DNA from 3 places in the Bacillus sp. GW823-FHT06A11 genome. Region 2 is predicted to be linked to each of the others. Evidence: riboswitches for the same ligand, from Rfam matches in the RefSeq annotation. Region 2 holds a riboswitch; each other region holds the start of a gene.
What was found. Region 2 has a riboswitch for magnesium ahead of AC1Q8L_RS00025 (FtsW/RodA/SpoVE family cell cycle protein). Riboswitches for the same ligand answer to the same signal wherever they lie in the genome.
Positions count from the first base shown of each region.

Region 1: it holds a riboswitch for magnesium, as region 2 does, so the genes downstream of both, AC1Q8L_RS04330 (P-type ATPase actuator domain-containing protein) here and AC1Q8L_RS00025 (FtsW/RodA/SpoVE family cell cycle protein) in region 2, are expected to answer to the same signal.
Region 3: it holds a riboswitch for magnesium, as region 2 does, so the genes downstream of both, mgtA (magnesium-translocating P-type ATPase) here and AC1Q8L_RS00025 (FtsW/RodA/SpoVE family cell cycle protein) in region 2, are expected to answer to the same signal.

Region 1 is NZ_JBXAHS010000001.1:893,013-900,545, reverse strand. It holds gene AC1Q8L_RS04375 (GNAT family N-acetyltransferase) at 1-391, shown strand, start outside; gene AC1Q8L_RS04370 (YpbS family protein) at 422-694, shown strand; gene AC1Q8L_RS04365 (sulfurtransferase) at 697-1,530, shown strand; RNA gene ssrS (6S RNA) at 1,647-1,829, shown strand; RNA gene ssrS (6S RNA) at 1,851-2,034, shown strand; gene AC1Q8L_RS04350 (hypothetical protein) at 2,089-2,538, opposite strand; gene AC1Q8L_RS04345 (hypothetical protein) at 2,622-2,933, shown strand; gene AC1Q8L_RS04340 (glutathionylspermidine synthase family protein) at 2,937-4,175, shown strand; gene AC1Q8L_RS04335 (DUF350 domain-containing protein) at 4,168-4,554, shown strand; M-box (ykoK) riboswitch at 4,768-4,933, shown strand; gene AC1Q8L_RS04330 (P-type ATPase actuator domain-containing protein) at 5,269-5,994, shown strand; gene AC1Q8L_RS04325 (5'-3' exonuclease) at 6,127-6,993, shown strand; gene AC1Q8L_RS04320 (FbpB family small basic protein) at 7,349-7,489, shown strand.
Region 2 is NZ_JBXAHS010000001.1:6,110-13,642, forward strand. It holds M-box (ykoK) riboswitch at 460-636, shown strand; gene AC1Q8L_RS00025 (FtsW/RodA/SpoVE family cell cycle protein) at 822-1,943, shown strand; partial or broken gene AC1Q8L_RS00030 (Rieske 2Fe-2S domain-containing protein) at 2,131-3,077, shown strand; partial or broken gene AC1Q8L_RS00035 (HXXEE domain-containing protein) at 3,289-3,387, opposite strand; partial or broken gene AC1Q8L_RS00040 (Ger(x)C family spore germination protein) at 3,569-4,249, opposite strand; gene splB (spore photoproduct lyase) at 4,422-5,450, opposite strand; gene AC1Q8L_RS00050 (transcriptional regulator SplA) at 5,447-5,710, opposite strand; gene AC1Q8L_RS00055 (asparagine synthase) at 5,885-6,013, opposite strand; gene AC1Q8L_RS00060 (DUF2187 domain-containing protein) at 6,327-6,551, opposite strand; gene AC1Q8L_RS00065 (aromatic amino acid transport family protein) at 6,862-7,533, opposite strand, start outside.
Region 3 is NZ_JBXAHS010000002.1:629,115-636,647, reverse strand. It holds gene sdaAA (L-serine ammonia-lyase, iron-sulfur-dependent, subunit alpha) at 1-553, opposite strand, end outside; gene sdaAB (L-serine ammonia-lyase, iron-sulfur-dependent subunit beta) at 572-1,231, opposite strand; gene AC1Q8L_RS11845 (hypothetical protein) at 1,279-1,416, opposite strand; gene rnz (ribonuclease Z) at 1,902-2,825, opposite strand; gene AC1Q8L_RS11835 (DUF3932 family protein) at 3,015-3,266, shown strand; gene AC1Q8L_RS11830 (hypothetical protein) at 3,301-3,840, opposite strand; M-box (ykoK) riboswitch at 4,009-4,176, shown strand; gene mgtA (magnesium-translocating P-type ATPase) at 4,512-7,217, shown strand; gene AC1Q8L_RS11820 (MgtC/SapB family protein) at 7,291-7,533, shown strand, end outside.

The DNA.
Region 1 (7,533 bases), 890 kb from region 2:
AAGTGAACGGCAAATAGCTATATATGTACAAAGAGGGTTAACATACGTAGCAAAGCAAGGGGGCAGCATCATCGGTGTGTATGTTCTTTTGGAAACAAGGCCGAAGACGATGGAAATCATGAATATTGCGGTTGCAGAGCATTTGCAAGGAAAAGGGATTGGGAAGAAGCTATTAAGGCATGCCGTAGAAACTGCTAAAGGATATGGTATGTCAAAACTTGAAATTGGTACAGGCAATTCTAGTGTTTCACAACTTGCTTTATATCAAAAATGTGGATTTCGTATTTTTTCTATTGATTTTGATTACTTTTCGAAGCATTATGAAGAAGAGATTATTGAAAATGGCATTGTATGCCGTGATATGATTCGGCTTGCAATGGAATTGAATTAGAACGTATAACTTATTTAGGGGGAAGAGAAGATGGAAGTACATAAAGCAATTACAGCACATTCTCGTAAACAAAATGAAAGTGTAAAAGCATGTTTACAATTAGATGCGCAGCGTGAAGCAGCTATTGAAGCAGCCGTATCTCTTGCGTCAAATGGGAAAGAATTTTCGGTTGATGTCATTAATGTTGTAACAAAGCAAATTAATGATCTTGCAAAAAATGGTGTTACCTTGCAGCGTAAATATGTTACAGAAGAAATGGTTATGGAGTATGTAAGTCGTTTACAAGAGAAAGAAGGTCGTTAAAGATGATAGTTACAGTCGAATGGTTACGTGAGCATATAGAAGATGAGAACGTCCGTGTAATCGATTGTCGTTTTGATTTAGCGAATCCTAATTGGGGTAGAGAAAAGTATGAAGAAGAACATATTCCTCATGCGTTATATTTTGATTTGAATTTAGATTTATCAAGTCCTATAGCAGAACATGGTGGCCGCCATCCGTTGCCAAGCATTGAAGAGTTTGCGGACAAGCTTTCGGAGGTTGGTATTGATGAACATATGACAGTAATTGCGTATGACAGTCAAGCTGGTGCAAATGCTGCTCGTTTATGGTGGTTATGTAACTATGTAGGACATGAGAAAGTATATATATTAGATGGTGGTTTCCCGGTTTGGAAAGAGAATGGACTACCGACAACAACGGAAATTCCTGTTGTTATACGAAAAACATTTAAAACAAACATACAAGATCATATGCTTGTATCGATGGAAACAGTAAGAGAGAATATCCAGGCAGGTGCAGATGTTACGTTAATTGATTCAAGAGAGCCAAAACGTTATGCTGGTGTAGAGGAACTTGTCGATCATAAAGCAGGACATATTCCGACAGCAACAAACTATTTTTGGAAGGATGGAATGTTGCAATCAGGACAATTTAAGAATGAAGCTGAGCAACAAGAACGATTTCAAAATCTGTCGAAAGATAAGGAAACCATTGTATATTGTGGTTCTGGTGTTACGGCATGTCCAAATATCATTGCGTTAAAATTGGCTGGATTCCAAAATGTTAAATTGTATGCAGGTAGCTGGAGTGATTGGATTTCTTATCCAGAAAATCAAATTGCAAAAGAAGAAGATTAATCACTTGCATGCAAAAATAATTTGTATTAAAATAAGGTCACAAGCAAGAGATTGCTCGAAAAACTTTGTATTTTACACATTGGAAACAATGTGATAATATAACGACAAGTAAATAATACATCCTGCGGTGTACGTAACTTATTTATGTCTAAAACCGATGTTAGTTATACGGAAGCTCAATATTTAGCGACCATCATCAAGCCTTCCTTGTGGAGGAAGATGTACGGTAACTGTGAGGGCATCCACCTGCGAGTAGCGGGTTTTTGGACATTTACGAGGAGCGGCACGTGCGGGGGTCTTATTTCAACTAACCTTATATAAAATTCCTACGGTGTACGTAGCTTATGCATGTCTTAAACCAATAAGTTTAATATGGAAGTTCAATATTTAAATGTAGCTAACATGCCATCTTTTTAAGAAGGAAGTTACAAACATTTGTGAGAGCATCCACCTGTGAGAGCAGGTTTATGGACATCTAGAGAGAACGGCATATGTGGGGCTATATAAAAACCTTACGTTTTATACGTAAGGTTTTTTTGTTGCATAGATATATCAATATTATCTTGATTCACCTGTGAAGTTTCCGTAATAAATGTAGCACTTTCTGTCTTCATCAATCTCTCTTGAATCCAAGGAGAATTCCATAGACATGCCGTCTCGCTGAATATATATAATATCTGAATGAAGAGATGGTAAAATTTCTTCGTAGTTCCATACATCTTGACTATCTACTAAGCTTGAACTCGTTTCACTTAGTTCTCTAATTTCAAAACCGATGTGGGAGTATGTAGGGTCTGAAGGGTCATTGGCGAAAACTTCTTTTTGAATATAAATAACTGCTGTTCCGTCTGGATCAACCGAAGTTGCAGTAACAACATAAGTATTTTTCTCTTTAATAAAATATTCACAAGTCATGCGTGCGATAATTTCAGAATTAGAAATATTGGCGTAGTTCCATAAAGCAGGATACCCTTTCGTTTCATCATTAAGTCGATATTCTAAGCGCATTCAATCCCTCTTCTTCCTTTTTCTTCTACTTTATCATGCCATCCTATATAATAGGAATAGAATTTAAAAAGGGGAGTGCGAAGGTGACAAAAACGAAATGGCTAGTAGGTGGTGTCGTAACGTCTTTAATGACTGGCACTTTATTTGGTTGCGCACAAGATCTTCCCCCAAAACCGAATGATAATAGTTGTTCTGATTGGGATTGGGATGATGAACTTGGGGTATGGCAGTGTGATGATAGTAGTTCAGGTTATCGTGGGCATTATTTCTATGGTGGGCGATACTATCAAAATAAATCTACTTTTAAAAATTCATCGGCGTTTAAATCGTATCAATCGTCTGCTGAATTTAAAGGTGGAATTGGAAGCGGTTCAAAGGGAGGATTTGGGGGCTAAAATATGTCGCAATACATAAGGGATCGAAAAGAATTTTATTTAAAATATCCGAATTTTTGGTCGGATTTATATGAATGTGAGTATAGTTTGTTTCATGTTTTTTCTATAACAAATCAGACTTTGGACCAATTACACTTAGCGACTGAACGAATGGGGAAAATATTTTTTAAGACTGCTAGACTGCTGCGTAATTTAAGTGACGAACAGCTTCTAGATCTTGGCTTTCCATCCGCGAGTTTATCATTCATTAGAATGAAAGGGCTTTATCCTGAATCTGTAATTTCGCGATTTGATTTTGCTGTAACAGAGGATAATAAAATCAAAATGCTTGAGTTTAATAGTGATACACCAACTTTTATTGTGGAATGTTTTCGAATGAATAGGAAAGTATGTGAAAATCTAGGCTATGATGATCCAAACTCGGATCAAGAACGATTGCTATCTTCTGGTGTAACGAAAGCAGTAATGGAAGCGACAAAGGGATTAGATAATCCAAATGTTGTTTTTACAGCACATCATGAACATATCGAGGATTGGAATACCACTATGTATTTAAGTCAGCTATGCCATGTTGAAAATAAAGTAGTGCCAATGTCAGAACTTAGAATTACAAAGGGTGCTCTAGTCGATAAAGATGGGGCGAAGATTGATGTTTTATATCGCCAAACATATCCGATAGAAGATTTAATTGAGGATCAAGATCCTGAAACAGGAGATTTGGTAGGTGTGGAACTGTTACAACTTGTAAAAGCCGGAAAGCTTTTTATAATAAATCCTTTGTCAGCATTTTTACTTCAGCCAAAATCAATTCAGTGTCTTATTTGGGGGTTAGCAGAAGAAGAGGTCTTTTATACAAATGAGGAACAACAGTGGATTAAAGAATATATGTTACCTACATATTTAGAACCAGATTTATTTTTAGGAAAAGGTTCTTTCGTTCAAAAACCTTCATTTGGGAGAGAAGGAGATACAATTACGATTCGCGATAAAGACGAAAATATTATGCTTCAAAATGCACACGAAACGTATAAAGCGTCACTGCCGATATTTCAAAAGTATACCGAACTGCCAGTCGTATCCTTGGAAACAGAAAAAGGGATCGAGAAACTGTCATATGTGTTTGGTTCGTTTTTAATTGCTGGAAAAGCGAGTAGTATCGGTATTCGTGCGGGAGAAAAGATTACAGGAAATGAATCGTACTATTTACCGGTAGGTATAAAAAGGAGGGGGAAAAATGATTAATTTTTTATTATATTTAGCAGTAACACTCGGCCTTTTATGTATAGGTCTGTTCTTGATGGAAGTGACAACGAAAGTAAAGGAATTTAAGTTAATGGCTCAAGGAAATAAGGCGGTAAGCTATGTGCTTGGAGGACGATTACTTGGGTTAGCTGTTGTTTTATATTCGACAGCAGCTAATTCAATTTCACTTCTTGATATGATTTCGTGGGGAGCAGTTGGGATTTTGGCTCAAATTATCGTCTTTTATTTAGCTGAGTGGCTTACACCACGCTTTAATATAAACAAAAGTCTCGAAGAAGATAATCAAGCAGTCGGTCTTTTTCTTATGTTTTTATCGCTTTCGATTGGGATTGTAATCGCTGGTTGTATAACTTATTAAAAACTTTACGTTTAAACGTAAAGTTTTTTATTTTATCCCGCTATTTGCCGGGCAGCCCGATTGGTGAGGGCTAATAATCAGTGGGGGATGAACAAAACCCCCACTGATTAAAGTTTCACTTTATATACGTTAGTTTGCCATACCTTTTGAAAAAATTGTAGGCTACTGTTGACATCTATTTTAAATAAGAGTAACATTTTCAATGTAATGAAAATAAGTCTCTGTTAGGTGAGGCTCCTGTATAGAGAAATGCTACTGCCCAAAAATGTCGAGAGACGCCAATGGGTCAACAGGAATGATCGAATTAAGGTTTTTCTTAACGTAGCTGGTAATGTACCTATGCTATACAGTGCTAAAACTCGGCGAGGGAGAGGTCCGTAGATTTCTAATTATATTAGAAATCGTTTATTTGTGTATGTAATGGCCACTACTCTCTTAAGGGTAGGGGTCTTTTTTGTTACCAAGCTATGAGTAATTTCATAGTATAAACTATAAAATTAAACGAGGAGGTGAGGAGCATGTCAAATTCTGACTCGGTTCCGTTACCCATATACTTCAAATCAAAAATATATGATGTAGGCAGGAAACGATTTGTTCCTCCCTCTATATTTATCACAATGTAGCGTTTATAAAGCGCTAGACACTTTCACAGTAAAGTGGATAAATTGAGAAACAAAGCGTTTCTTCCTATGTTGTAAAGGAGGAGACGATAATATGTTATATGCAAACAAAACTGTGGGTAACACGTCATATAAACTAAATAAAAAATCAATAAAAGAACAAACAATGCTCCAAAAAAATAAAGATTTATTAATTGAAATTGCAACAAGAGATGTAAAATCTGTATTTGCATATTTTAAAACAACAAGAGACGGACTATCAATGAAAGAGGCGCAAAAACGTATTCAAGTATATGGCCGAAATGAACTAACTTCAAAAAGAGCAATTCTTGCAGAAGTAATGATGAAGCTTGGTGGCATGATTCCAGGTTTTTCAAAACAACGTGTGTGTGATGAATTACAACGTGAAACGATTACTGTATCTAGAGTAGAATGTTCTAGTAGTACAGGGCTAAATAGTGAACTGAAAATGATGGAGATACCAGTGCAAGAACTTGTACCTGGAGATATGATTTTTCTTTCGGCTGGAGATGCTGTGCCAGCTGATGTACGTATTATTTATGCAGATGATTTATTAGTGAATGAGTCTGTGTTAACGGGAAACGAAGCGAGTATAGAGAAGTTTGAAAGCTGCTATCACCTTGAACGTAAACGATTTATTCCATTAAAACGGATGAAAGATTATAATCCACTTGAGCTTGAAAATGTATGTTTTAAAGGTTCACATATCGTTAGTGGAAGTGCAAAGGCTGTCGTTGTTTCTACTGGAAAAAATACGTATTCAGGCATATTGCATACTTGTTGTAGTAGAACGTCTTAATGTGTTAATGGTGCTAAATATACAAAAACAATGTATAATAGACAAAGTTGAGCAAAAACGTAGAATGGTAATCTATTTATATAACCTTACGTGATAACGTGAGGTTATTATTTTTTTAATAGGAGAGGAATTATGAAAAAAGTATTATTAGTTGATGGTATGGCACTATTATTTCGTGCTTTTTACGCAACAAGTGTCTACGGACAATTTATGAAACGACAAGATGGAACCCCTACGAATGGGATTCATGGTTATATGAAACACTTGTTAACAGCTACGCAAGCGATTGAACCAACACATATCGTTACATGCTGGGATATGGGAAGTACGACATTTAGAACAGAATCGTTCTCGAATTATAAAGCAAATCGTGCAGCGCCACCAGAAGAATTAATTCCTCAATTTGATTTAGTGCAAGAAATGACTGCGAAATTATCCATTCCAGTTATCGGTATGAAAGGCTACGAAGCGGACGATTGTATCGGTACGCTTGCAAAACAATACTGCAATGAAGCTGAAGTTTATATTTTAACTGGTGATACAGATTTACTTCAACTTGTTGATAAGAACGTTACGGTTATGCTTCTGCGTAAAGGAATTGGAAATTACGAATATTACACACCGGAGAAAATCATGGAAGAAAAAGGTGTAGAGCCGTGGCAAATCGTCCATGCAAAAGCTTTCATGGGAGATACAAGTGATAATTATCCAGGTGTAAAAGGTATCGGTGAAAAAACAGCGTATAAGCTTATTCAAGAGCACGGAACAGTATCCGCTGTACTAGAAAATGTAGAATCATTAACAAAAGCGCAGCGTACGAAGATTGAAAGTGATTTAGAGAACTTAAATATTTCGTTGCAATTAGCACAAATTCACTGTGAAGTTCCAATTTCATGTTTACTAGAAGAGGGATTACACACAATGGATGAAGAAAAACTTAGATTTGTTTGTGAAGAAATGAATTGGGGAAGACCTGAAATATTAATAAATATGCTATAAATAGTTTGGAAAGAGGGATGTTGCATAAGTCGAAATTTGACTTGGTGACACCTTCTTTTTGTTTTTGTAAACAGTATTATAGTAAATAAAATTATGTCGAACTCAATTTTAAATATATAAATGTTTCGACAAGATATAATGATAAAAGTTGATGGGAATAGTAATTTTTATAATGAAGTGAATTAATTTCAACATAGTTTTAGAGAGTCTTTTTTTCGTGTTCACAAAGTTGTCAGAAAATAAACGGAATTTTCATATGAAGTTCAAATAGAATTCACAACAATCAATTATTATAAGGACACACAGATAATTCTTTATCTTTTATATAAACCATCCCCCAAGGAGGACAATGAAAATGAGAAAAAAAGTGAGGAAATCTTTTAAACAATTATTAATTGAAAATAAACAATCACTATTAAATAATAAAGAAAATATGAAAGAAATTGAAGAGAGAATTGAGAAACGACATGTAGCATATAGTGGTGCGAGTAATTAAATAAAATAAAAAAGATAGCCTATATAGGCTATCTTTTTTATTTT
Region 2 (7,533 bases):
TCAATTCCATTCATAAAAAAATCTTTTATAGAAAATGAAATTATATTTTATTATAAATTTAAAATTCCCCTTAAAAAACATAGAATTCAAATAGATTTAATTCGAAGAAACGTAATAAAACATATGAAACTTATTGTTTTTAATCAAATTCCAACTTTATAACAAAAGATGAATAATTAGTCATTCTGTATATCAAAAGAACATTCACAAAAAAATCTTCTTTTATGATTAAAATCTTCTTTACTGTTTATCAAATTTATATGGTTAAACTACTTAATCAAACGATACACTACAAGTCAAAAATATGTACTTATACAGAATGATTACAGACATTTTTTCATATCATTTCTCAAAGAACTATAAAGCAATAAAACAAATAAAATTAGCAATATGGTTGCTTGACAAGCAAAAAAAATATATTTATGCTTGCTACACGAAACAAACACATAAAATTTATATTGCTTAACCTGTTAGGTGAGGCTCCTATGCAAACACAGGCTATTGCCCAAAAATGTCGAAAGACGCCAATGGGTAGAACAGGAATTGTCGGATTAAGGCTCTTCTTAAGATAGCTAAGTAATGAATTTTCATTACTTTACGTTGTATAGTGCCAAAGCTCTACTAGAGGGAAAAAAGCCTTATTTACTCATGCCATTTTGAATCCCTCTAGTTACATACTAGGGGGATTTTTGCGTAAAAAACAGGGAATAAGCGATAGAATCTTCCTAAACAAAAGTCATATTTAGTAATTGACGAGAACAAGATTCTATTCATTAGCAAATGTAATATTATGTTTTGTTTTAAATCAGGAGGATATTAAAATGAAAAAAATATTAAAACTCGATTATCTATTGCTCCTTCCTCTATTCATAACATGTACTTTAGGTATTATCATGATGTATAGTGCAAGCTCCATTGTCGCTGTCCAACATTACGGTTATAACAGTAGACATTTTGTTGATTCTCAATTAACAAAGCTACTTTTAGGAACAATAGGATTAATAATTTGTGCTTTACTCCCATATGAAATATGGAAAAAACGAATAGTCTCAATCTGTATTATGGTTGGGGGGATTTTTTTATTAATTATGGTTTTATGGAAAGGAAAAGTGGTAAATAATGCTCAATCATGGATCTTTGGAATACAGCCAGCTGAATTTCTTAAATTAGGAACAATCCTTGTAACAGCCCGTTTTTTTGCATTGCGACAAGAACAAGCTAAAAATAACTGGAGTGGTATCGGAAAACTTTTATTTTTTTTAGCTACAATTTTTTTTCTTATCTTTAAACAACCAAATTTAGGATCTGCACTTTTAATATTAGGTATAGGTTTTAGCATATTTCTTTGTTCAGGAATAAATATAAATCTACTAATCAAAAGAACTACCATCGGTTCTATTTTATGGTTACCTATTTTATATTATTTGATTCAATATAGTTTATCAGAAGTTCAAAAGACACGTATTACTACGATTTTCAATCCCTTTCTTGATGCGCAAGGAAATGGATACCAGCTTGTAAACTCTTTTATTGCCATGGGCTCTGGAGGAATCACTGGTCGTGGATTTGGAAATAGCATACAAAAAACAGGTTATCTTCCAGAACCACACACTGATTTTATAATGGCAATAGTTTCTGAAGAACTAGGATTTATTGGTGTATTTATTCTATTGGTTGGAGTTTTGACTATAGTACTTCGCTCCTTAAAAATTGCACAATTATGTGTAGATCCATTCGGCAGTTTTATAGCAATTGGTATAGGATGTATGATTGGTATGCAATCAGTTGTAAATTTAGGTGGTATTACGGGACTATTTCCTCTTACAGGTACTCCATTTCCATTTGTAAGTTTTGGTGGAAGTTCTTTAATGGTGAATTTAATAGCAATAGGAATATTGCTTAATATCTCAATTTTCGATAAAATAAAACTTTCTCCTTTTTAAAATCTATTGTACTTTAGTCATTTTTGTTACATTTAGAGAGATTATGCAGGCTTTCATAATGATTTGATTAAACTGTAGATTTATTAATTTTAAACGAACATTTAAAATATTTTATAGCATAGAATAGACAGTATACAGTAGACACCACTAATATCTACTAGGTGAATAAAAAAGAAGGAGAAAATAAATGACTCTAAATATAAATAGAGTATTCCCACGTAATTGGTATGCTGTGAGTTATGTAAAAGATATAAAAAAGATCCCAGTAAAAAAAGAGTTGCTGGCAAAGATTTTGTATTATATCGGGATGAAAAAGGCGAAGTTCAGGCTCTATCACCTTACTGCCCTCATCGTGGCGCTGACTTATCACTGGGACAAGTAGTAAATGGTAAACTAGTCTGTCCCTACCATGGTTGGGAATTCGATAGTTGTGGTACTTGTGTAAGAATTCCATCCCAACCCAATAAACCTATCCCGAAATTTGCTCATACCTTCTCATACCCTGTAAGAGAAAAAATTGGGTTGATTTGGATATACCCTGATAGTGAGGAAACTCCACCTGAATGGCAAACTTTTCATGTAATGGAGAACACTCCCTTTAAACTCTCTTTCTTCCACGCCACTTGGAATGCACACCTTACTCGATCAATCGAATCTGTGCTGGATACTGCTCATCTTGCTTATATACATAAAAAAACGATTGGTAGAAAAACAAAAGCCGAATCAACCAATTATAAGCTGGAGGGAACACTGGATCAGTTTATATTCTCAAATGGTGATGCTTACCTTGAATACAAATTCCCACATCAGTGGATGCTTCACAGTGGCAAACAGGAGAATGAGTCATTTATTCCGTATATTACGTTTACACCAATTGATGAAGAAGAGACATTAATTATGGGATATACCGGAAGGACATTTTTAAAGTACTTCCCTTTACTAGACCAAATTTTAGCTAAATTTAGTTTAAGAGTACTAAAAGAGGATCAAATTATTGTAGAAAGTCAACATCCTAGACCTATACCAGAAGCTTTAAAAATGGAGGCCCATGTTCATGCAGATATGGCTCAAATTCAGTTTAGAAAACGTTGGTTTCAGTTTTTACAAAATGGGTCTTGTTTTTCACTTGATTAAAGGCACGTAACGCAGTATTAAATATAGGTGTAGTGATGTTGATAGACGTGGATGCTACCCCATCGCCATCAAGCTAAAATTTTATAGTACCCCCTGAACCCAATTTTGTACTAACTCGTAACAAAAAATCCCTTCAAAAAAAGAAAGGCGCCTATGCACCTTTCTTTTGTAATTCATTCTCACTCTCTTAGCATTCAGAATCCCTTATGAATCACTTTAATGCATCATTGTACGGACCTAATGACTCTTTAGAAAAGTAATAATTTGTCTCCTTACTTTTCAGTAACATATTTCCTCTTATTATTAAAAATAAGTCGTTTGTACTTAATATTTTTACTATAACTCTAACTAGTGCTAACCAAAGGATCATAATAAGCCAAATATAATTTATTAATCACGTTTAAAGTACATAAGTCTGCACTGATTGAAAATGCAGAACCAGCATTAATATCGTTTAGCGTATTTCTAATCCGCTAACGACTTAAATCACCTTATTTCACTCTCTTCGGTAAAGTTGAGCCTGAATGTTCAATTACTGGATGAACATAAACATTAATGTCAGCATTACTAAAATAATTTTCACCTTGATCCCAATTCTTACTTATTTTCTTCCATTCTTTATAATTATTCCGCTTATATACTTCTCCTAATGCTAATACATCCACCTTATATTTTTTTGAACAAGCTTTATTGATTTTTGAATCCTTTGCTCCATCTCTTTTGAAATATCCTTCGTTAAGCGTTTTTCATCCATAACTTGTTTATAATGGCTAAAATGCAACTCCGCCAAAGTACCCTCGAGAAACAAATAGACGGATGTTTCTTCTCATTTCATGATCACGAATATGTACATCTAGCGTATTCTGTAAAATATTGGGATTCGAGAGTAATTTTTCAGAAAAAATAATCACTTGTATATGCGGAAAAAATAATTCACGACTAATTTTTTTAGCAATAATTCGTATTTGTTCAAATACACTATCTGCTTTTGCACTCACATTAATATAATTATTCCCTGCCCCTTTTCCACCTTGCTGCGCTAACTTACTGGGAAGTACCATCTGATACGTCCCTTTCATAATTGGATTTGATTTCTTTTCCTTAACAATATCGTAAGACGCGCCTACTACAAATCCTCTTTCTTCTATCTCCATTAACTCAGAGCAACCACTGTATTTTTCTGTTTAACTGTTGGGATTCAGCTCATAATGAAACATATTTTTACATAAAAGACTTTCGTATATAAATTTTTCAAATGATTTATTAGCGAATTGTTGACCAATATCACTTTTTTGAGTGAGTAATTTTTTAGATTGATGATGTAATGAATTTTGTTCGTTTCTTTTATGTAAAATATTCTAGTTTTGCATTAGGAAAGAACTGTTTCATATAGGAATAGAGATAATTTTTTATATCCTCTTCTTCTTCTTTTTGATAAATGTATTTTCCGATTCCATATTTCCCCCATTTATACCTTCTTTTCTCTTCATCTAATTCTAATTTTGTCATCGGGTAGTTTTTTTCAATCACTCTCTTAGCTGGCTTTGTAAAACGATGTTGAATAAATTCAAATGTAATATCATCCCGTGCATCAAGAGGTAATTCAGCATTTAGGCGTTCAAACATATGATAGTATCCTTCCTTCCAGCCTTCATGTAGGTAAATAGGAGCTACAATGAAACCAAGAGGATATCCAGCTCTAGCTACTTTTCCTGCTGCCTCAATTCGCTTAGCTAAGGGAGAAGTTCCTGGTTCAAAGTTTTTAATCACATAATCAGCGTTTACACTAAAGCGAAATCTTGTTTTTCCATTATGTTTAGCATCAAGTAAATGATCTACATGGTGGAATTTCGTAACAAATCTCAATTTCCCATATTCAGATTCTCCAAAATGCTCAATGGCCCGTTTAAGGGTATGCGTTAAATAATCGATTCCTACAATATCTGAAGTACACGACGCTTCAAATCTTGTTACTTCAGGTGCACGCTCTTTCATGTATTTATCAGCAGCATCTAAAATTTCTTCAACATTTACATACGTTCGTATATAAGGCTTACTTCCCATCGTTGTTTGTAAATAACAATAATGACAATGTCCCATACATCCCGTTGCAAAAGGAATTGCATACTCTGCTGAAGGCTTGGAAGTATCGAATTTCAGTGTTTTTCTAACACCAACAACCAGCGTTGATTTTGCTACTCGATACTTTTGAAAATCGTTATCCCCTGGCAAATCTCTTACTTGATTATGAGAAGTAGTATGTCGAATTTCAACATCCATCTTTGAAAACTTCTCAAACAGCTCTTTCCCCAAAGGATAATCTAGTGCTTTCGGTTCAAAATATACGAGCTTAGGCATAAATGGCTTATTCATTCTAACATCCCCTCTGAAATATCACCATAATAGTAAGTGTAAGCTTGGTTTGCCTCATCTTCGGTAGCATATATAGCCATCTCATTTGTTAGTGGATAATACGTTTCGTAAAGAAATAGTGCTAATTCATTAGGTCTTTCAGGATTATTTACAACTGCTGCAGCTTGTATGTTAGCTACGTCTTGAGTATGAGGATTTCGGTAAAAAATATAAACAATGTCACCAGCATGATACGTATTACTTTCAGAAGAAAATTCCATTCCATCACCATCTCATTTCATAAAATTCAATGCTCACAGTTTTACTTTCTAATTTCCTTGTAGTGTAACTATTTAATTACATTGATAATGATTACGTCATACAAACATATTTGAAAAATGAATAATAAATGTACTCCCAAAAAGGCAAGCATATATCAATGCTTGCCTTTCGTTCTAACGACGATGTTCAACAAGATCGATTACACCTAAAACGACGTGTGCTAAACCAAAACCAAATACTGTATTTGCAATCATTTTATTAGTTCCACGAGTTTGTTTAAGAGCATAACCTGCTGCTGTCACTGCTGTACCTAAAGCTGTTGAATGTCCACAGTGATGCCTCCTTGTTTCGCAGTTAGTAAATTTGTTTTAATAACTCTAGGTAAAGTATTAAAACAAGTATTAGTATTTTTCTTTTTAATAAAATTATGTGAAATTTTTATGAATAATATTTTAAATTCATAACAGCTATAAAGATTGAAAAAATTATTAATTAACAAATAAGAAAATATCTTCAAAACGTATTTTCATATGAAAATTTTATACCTCTGACAAAAAAACTTTGCGGAAATTCTCTCCATAAAAAGTGCTCCTAAATTTATATAGGAGCACTTTTTTATGAAACACTATTCTTTATTTGCTTATGAACCACTTTATTATAATAACCATGCTTTACAACCTGCCTAAAATCATCTATCTCGATATCCATTCTTTCCGCAATATCTACAACAATTGTATTTTGTAAAACATTCACCACAAATCCCATTAATTGCAAATTAGGATTTTTACGATATGAAAATTGAACGTAATCCCCAAGTGTTACTTCTTTATTATGCTTCATTTGGCGCCCCCTAAATTATCGATAATTATACAATAGTTTTCCCCTTTTTCACTTCTACATACTGGGTCACCAGTTTATCATTTTAGCCAATTCATCTCCCACCTACTTATTTCGCGTTCCTTGAGGAAGGGGTCTTCTTGGTTAAAATGATAAAAGTTATGCATATAATAAAAAAAGACAAACTCTCCAATGTGAGGAGTTTGTCCAAAACCATGATTTCTTTAGTTTAACAATATAGAATTCAGTTCCGATAAGAATCTTTCTTTTTTCCATATCCCACGATTTTTGCATCGATACTAACAATAGTGGATTAGAATAATGACTTAATACTTGCTAGGACAGTAAGAATACCTATAATAATGACAAATACATTGCTCGATTTCCCTTTGTATTTAGCAAGTACTGATACTTTATGGATTGCATACATTGGTAGTATACATAAGATAGCAGCAACTAGCGGACCGCTAAGGGCATCAATGATTCCAAGAATACTTGGATTTGTATAAGCAACATACCAGCATGTTAATACGACAAAAGTAAGAATCATTGTCTTAACTGTTTTTTCTCCTATATCTTTCCCACGTTTTTTACTGGACTTGATAATCATGTCACGCATTACCTCATACGCTCCTATATAATGACCAAGGAAAGACTTTGTAATAGCCACAAATGCAATGATAGGAGCTGCAATAGTGATTACTGGCGAATTAAGCTCATTAGCAAGATATGATAGGATTGACAAGTTCTGTTCTTTTGCCACCTTAAGATCATTTGGAGTCAAACTTAAGGTACTGCTCCAAACAAAGAACATAACAACTACGAATGTCATAATATAACAAACTTTTTGTATTTGAGCACATTTAGCATCAGTAGCATCTATTCCATACGTAGCTCTCTGTTTCATAACAAATGACGAAATCATAGGCGAATGATTAAACGAGAATACTATGATTGGAAGTATCATCCATATCGTTCCTAAATA
Region 3 (7,533 bases), on a different contig from region 2:
CCATCTCAACTGCAGCTGCTGCTGCCATTCCACTTGCTGAACCTACTTCAGCTTGGCAACCTCCTGCCGCGCCGGAAATACAAGCATTATTCGCAACAACCATACCGAAAGCTCCTGCTGTAAATAAAAATTCAATCATCTCTTCGCGTGTCGGTTTTAATTTTTCTTGCAGTGCAAACAGTACACCTGGCACTGTTCCAGCAGACCCTGCTGTTGGTGTTGCACAAATAATTCCCATCGCCGCGTTTACTTCATTTGTTGCAACAGCTTTACTCACCGCGTCCAAAATCGTATCTCCAGATAAGCCTTTTCCGCTATTCATATACGCCTGAACTTTTACAGCATCTCCGCCAGTTAAACCAGTTGGTGATTTCACTCCGCGAATACCACGTTCTACTGCTTGCTCCATTACGACTAAGTTCTTTTCCATACCAGCAATTACTTCTTCACGTGAAATACTTCTTGTTTCCATTTCACATTGAATCATAATTTCTGCGATTTTTACATTTTGTTCTTTAGCTTGCGCCACTAGTTCCGCTGCGTTCCGAAACATGGTGTGTCCCCCCTGCAATTATTCCATAATAGTTACTTGACAAATATTTTGTTGCGCGTTTATTTCTTCAATCACTTCATCTGCTAATAATTCATCTGTTTCGATGACCATAAGCGCTCTTCTTCCTTTTTCTTTACGAGAAACACTCATTGTACTAATGTTAATTTCATGTTTCGCAAGGATTGAAGCTACTGCTGCAATAGCACCGAAGCGATCGTTATTTACAATAAGTAGTGCTGGACTTGTGCCTGATAATTGAAGATCGAATCCGTTTAATTCTACAACTTCAATTTTACCGCCACCAATTGAGCAAGCAACAACTTCAATTTCTTCTTCACCTTTATACAAACGAATTTTCGCTGTATTTGGGTGAGGTGCATTGGCATCTTCTTCAATGAATTCCACTTCAATTCCGCGCTCTTTTGCTATTTCTAGCGCCTCTGGAATACGTAAGTCATCTGTTTCAAATCCTAATATTCCACCGATTAGTGCTACATCCGTACCATGCCCTCGATACGTCTTTGCAAATGATCCATATAACGAAATGCTTACTCTTTCTGGTTCATGACGAAACAGCTGGCGAGCAACTTGCCCCATTCTTGCCGCGCCTGCTGTATGTGAACTTGATGGTCCAATCATAACTGGACCGATAATATCAAATACTGAGCGATACTTCATCATAACTCCCCCTAAACCTCTATGCAAAAATTTATTCTACTATTCTATTAACCTGCTACATCTGTCGCTTTTCCAGTTGTACCACGAATTTGTTCTGCTGTATGAATTGGATAATTTTTAAATAAAAGTAATCCAATATAACCTGAAATAATACCAGTTATAATAATACATAAGAATCTTAGCATTATTTTCATTAAAAAATGATATAAGATAATCCACAATAAAGTCTGGTAGCAATCCAAAGTTTAACACAGAAGCCATTGCAAGGATAGCATAAACAAGCGATATCTTTCCTATTATAATTCTCATGTTACTCTCTCATGGTTTAGTCAACTTCACTTGTTACGATAATAACTAAAAAGCATGTGACTTATCATAAATTATAATCTGCCCTCATTATAGCTTGTTTTTTATAAAACGCTTACTTTTGTTGAATTTTAAAAGTTCTGAATAAAAGTCCATTCCTGCTATTTGTATCACTTGTATGTCATCTGACTTATATAACAGTTTTTCTAAATAATCATTATTTCGTATTTTTATCGTATATATTCAAACCATTCTAATTTTCTGTATCATCCAAGTATAAGTATAAAATAATAACAGTTTTATTTTTAAATTTTTTTAGACATAAAAAAATGGTAACCCACCGTTACCATTTTTTACAAAATTATTATTTTTCTACTGGGAATGATTTCAAATCTGTCGCTATTTCTGTATTAGAAAACAACTCTCTTGCCTCTTTCAATAATTCCTTATATGTATCTCCTTGATAGCGAGAACTAATGTGAGTTAAGATTAATCGCTTCGCATTTGCCTGAAGTGCAATGCTCGCAGCTTGCTTAGATGTGGAATGAAAATAATCATGCGCTTGTTGCTCATCTTCTGCTGCGAAAGTCGCTTCATGGACAAGTACATCTGCATCTTGCGCAAGCTCCCTACTTGCTTCGCAATATCGCGTATCACCTAAGATAGTAATAATTCTTCCTTTTTGAGGTGGGCCGATAAACTCATTTCCATTTAATATCGTGCCATCCTCTAATTCAACTACTTCTCCATCCTTTAAACGTTTAAAGATTGGACCTGGTTTCACACCCATCTCAAGCAACTTATCAACTAAAAGAGCACCTTGTATATCTTTCTCTACAATACGATATCCAAAACATTCTATACCGTGTGACAATCTTTTCGTTTCTACATAAAATTCATTATCTTCAAATACGGTACCTTCTTCTGTTATCTCCACAACTTCAAGTGGATATTTCACATGTGTCGTACTTACCGATAATGCCACTTCAATAAATTGTTTAATTCCTTTCGGTCCATACACCGTTAAAGGCGTAGTTCCTCCTTGAAATGAACGGCTACCTAATAAACCAGGCAATCCAAAAATATGATCGCCATGTAAATGCGTAATAAATATTTTTTCAATGCGGCGCGGACGTACAGATGTATGTAATATTTGATGTTGCGTGGCCTCGCCACAATCAAATAACCAAGTTTGTCCTCGTTCTTCTAACAATTGTAAAGCAATTGCTGAAACGTTCCTTCCTTTTGAAGGAACACCTGCACCAGTTCCTAAAAATACAAATTCCACTTTCTTTCCTCCAGCTCTAAATATACTCTATCTCTCATCTTACGGAATGTTATTTCAAATGGCAAATTGAATTTACATAACCAATCATCTAGACAACTATATAACACGAACGTTATACTTAAAAAATTTAGCAATCGTTCGTGTTTTGTGTTAAAATGATTATACTACATTTTAAGGGAGCGTTTTATTATGAAAGAAGTATTTCGTTTACAAACTGATTTTTCATCTTCATTTGATCGCTGGGTAAGTTCTTTCGTGTCTGATCACCCAGCACAATTAGAATGGACAACTTTAAAGGAATTAATCCATGAATATACAACATCACATACAAATGATACGTTACCAGCATATATTTCTTCAGCTTTAACATATTACGCCCAACGCGTTTCAACTACAAACAGTTCAGAGATTGTTATTTTTGAAAACCCTACAATCTCGTAATCTATAATAAAAAAGCACTGGTTACAGTGCTTTTTTATTTATACTTATTTAGCAAATGATTATATTCCGTCCACAAGTCTGTATACATACTTTGATCAAACTCATCTAAAATTATCTTTTCACTTGATTTATTGAATAATTCTTTTGCTTGTAGCGCAAAAGAAACAATTTGTTTTCTATATTCATTTTCATTTACTTCTATATGAAGCCCTTCATAGTATATAGCCTTTTGATCAGTAGAAATAACTTTGACAAAATCCTTTAAAACCACATTTTCACCTATATGGTTTATAGTCCAATGAATTAAAATTGGGCATCCTAACATGAGCATAGTGCCACATCCGTGCAAAATAAGCCCCTCTTCATTTTCAATATCACAAATATATTCTTTATCTAAAGTTCGTAACAGAGCTAGAGCTGATTCACTTATTCCCCATTCCTCATCCATACCTGTTTGTGTAATAATCGTTCCATCCACATTTAAATAAATTTCCCCGTGAGAACATAAATCTTCCTGCTCATTAAACAACCACTTTTGATTCTCAATATTTATAATAAAATTTTGTGGTACCATTACAAATTCCCCTTTTATAAAAATATTTATTTTCCACATTATTTATAATTAATATCATGTATTTCATCCCATATATCTATTATAAATCCATTTAATATTTTAAAAACACAGATAAAAAAGATATTGACACTACGATTTTACAGTGCTAACATTCAACATGTAATTGAATATGGTCTCTGTTAGGTGAGGCTCCTGTATAGAGAAACGCTGCTGCCCAAAAATGTCGAGAGACGCCAATGGGTCAACAGGAAAGGTCGGAATGAAGGCCTTTTTTAACGTAGCTGGTTTCAGTACCTATGCTATACAGTGCTAAAACTCAACGAGGGAGAGGTGCATGTATTTTGTCATACACAAAAACTGTTTTTATTTATGTCTACTAGCAGTCTTTGTTGTGGACTCTTTTAACTGCGAATTCAGACCTTTACTCGTTTTGAGTAAAGGTCTTTTTACGTCTATATGCACCTTACTATGAAACAAACATAGCATATTCAGAAACTACTAAATTGTACGGAGGTGAGGAACAGTTGGCAATTGATGATTCGGCCCAGATACCCATACGTTTTACATTCATATTTCATCATGTAGGTAGGAAAGAAACTGTTCCTCACCATTTCAAATAGTTAGTTAGGTAACAGATTGTTTCCTCCTTCATGACAGAGGAGGAACTACCGATGTTTAATTTACAAAGACAAGAAACAAAGCATGCTTATGAGCAAGATAGCATGAAAACAAATAACGAATTATTAGTGGAGGTTGCAACACAAGATGTAATCTCTGCGTTAAAACTTCTAGAAACAACACAAGATGGATTATCTAAACAAGAAGTGGCTCGTAGACTTTCTTTTTACGGTCCGAACGAAATAGCTCATAATAAAATGGCGCCGTGGTACATTCAATTTCTGCTGGCATTTAAAAATCCATTTATTTTCGTTTTATTAGCTCTTGGAGCACTCTCCTTTTTCACAGATGACATACAAGGAACAATTGTCGTATCTGCAATGGTACTACTTAGTGCAACGATTCGGTTTTCCCAAGAATTTCGTTCTCAAAAAGCTGCCGATAAGTTAAAGGCTATGGTTCGAACAACTGCGAGCGTATTTAGAATAAATGGATTTGTACATGAAACAAAAAATGTAACGAATTTAAATCGAAATTACACAACAGAAATTCCAATTGAAGAGCTTGTACCTGGCGATATTATTTCCCTTTCAGCTGGTGATATCGTTCCAGCTGATGTGCGTGTTGTATCCGCTAAAGATTTATTTGTTAATCAATCTTCTTTGACAGGGGAAGCACTTCCTATAGAAAAATACGAACACTGCTACCATACAGAAAATAAGCATATCTTACCGAAAAACATGAAAAAAAATTACAATCCACTCGATATGGAAAACCTTTGCTTCATGGGAACAAATATTGTAAGTGGTAGCGCAAAAGCTGTTGTCATCTCAACAAGTACCGATACGTATTTCGGCTCTTTAGCAAATAAGGTAATCGGAAAGCGTGTAGAAACAAGCTTTGATAAAGGTGTAAACAAAGTAAGCTGGCTCTTAATTACATTCATGCTTATTATGGCGCCTATCGTCCTTCTCATTAACGGATTCACAAAGGGAGATTGGCAAGAAGCTTTCTTCTTCGCTATTGCCGTTGCTGTTGGTCTTACACCTGAAATGTTACCAATGATTGTAACTGCTAATTTAGCTAAAGGTGCCGTTAACATGTCTAAACAAAAAGTAATTGTAAAACAGCTAAATTCTATTCAAAACTTAGGTGCTATGAACATTCTTTGTACAGATAAAACCGGAACTTTAACAGAAGATAAAGTTGTCCTTGTTCGTCACTTAGATTCTAGTGGAAATAAATGCAATCGTGTCTTGCAATTTGCCTATTTAAATAGTTTCTATCAAACTGGATTGAAAAACTTAATAGATAAAGCTGTTATTAAGCATACAGAGGAAAACAATACATTTGACCCATCAGCTTTTCAAAAGCTAGATGAAATTCCATTCGATTTCGCCCGCCGGCGTATGTCAGTCATCGTAAAAGATATTTCAGGTGAACATACAATGGTTTGTAAAGGTGCCGTAGAAGAAATTTTATCAATTTGCAACTACACTGAAGTGGATAAAAAAATCGTTACACTCACTGAGGAAATACGCTCAAATGTCAAAAAACTAAGCGAGACATTGAATAGTGAAGGTATGCGGGTTATTGCTGTGGCTTATAAAAAAGATAGAAACATAAATGATAAAGAGTACGCAGTAAAAGACGAAACTGATATGATTCTCGCTGGATATATCGGCTTTTTAGATCCACCGAAACCATCTGCAGCAGCTGCAATTCAAGCATTACAAAAGCATGGTGTACAAGTAAAAATTTTAACTGGCGATAACGAAATTGTTACACGAAAAGTTTGTAAAGAAGTTGGATTAGATATCGGCGAACCAATCCTCGGTTACGAGATTGATTCTTTACCAGATAAAGCATTAGCAAAACTTGCTGAAGAAACGACTGTATTTGCGAAGCTTAATCCAATGCAAAAATCTCGCATTATACACGCATTACAAGGAAACAGACACACTGTAGGTTACATGGGAGACGGCATTAACGATGCTGTAGCATTACGTGAAGCTGATGTCGGAATATCTGTTGATACTGCTACTGATATTGCGAAAGAAGCTTCTGATATTATTCTACTCGAAAAAAGTTTAACTATATTAGAAGCCGGGATTGTAGAAGGACGTACTACATTCGGAAATATTTTAAAATATATTAAGATGACAGCTAGCTCTAACTTCGGTAATGTGTTTAGCGTGTTAGTAGCAAGTGCTTTCATTCCTTTTTTACCGATGCTTGCCATTCATCTTTTAATTCAAAACTTACTTTATGATATTTCACAACTTTCTATTCCATGGGACAAAATGGATAAAGAGTTTCTAGAAAAACCCCGAAAATGGGATACTGCAAACTTACGAAACTTCATTATTTGTATCGGCCCAATTAGTTCCATATTTGATATTATCACATACGTAGTCATGTGGAATGTATTTGGCGCAAATACACCGAGCGAGCAATCATTATTCCAGTCCGGTTGGTTTGTGGTTGGATTGTTAACTCAAACTTTAATTGTTCACATGATACGAACACAGAAGATTCCATTTATTCAAAGCACTGCATCAACACCCGTCGTTTTATTAACCGCTCTTATTATGGCAATAGGGATTTATATTCCATTCTCACCACTTGGTGCAGCCGTTGGTTTACAAGCATTGCCACTTAGCTACTTCCCTTGGTTAGTAGGAATACTATTAGGCTACGCTTTTTTAACACAATTCCTGAAAAAGCTTTATATTAAAAAGTTTCATAGCTGGTTGTAAAAATAAGAATGAGTGGGTATTCCCCGCTCATTCTAAAAGACATAACACATATTTATATATGGAGGTGACCATGATGGTATGGTACGACATTATATTCAGATTAGTTATAGCAATTATTGTAGGAGCTTGCATCGGAATGGAAAGACAATGGAGACATCGAATGGCTGGGTTACGGACAAATGCTCTCGTATCACTTGGTGCCTGTATATTTGTTTTATTATCCGTCATGCTTGATCATGATGCTAGCCCCTCACGCATTGCTGCTCAAGTCGTTAGTGGCATTGGTTTTTTAGGGGGTGGCGTTATTATCCGCGAT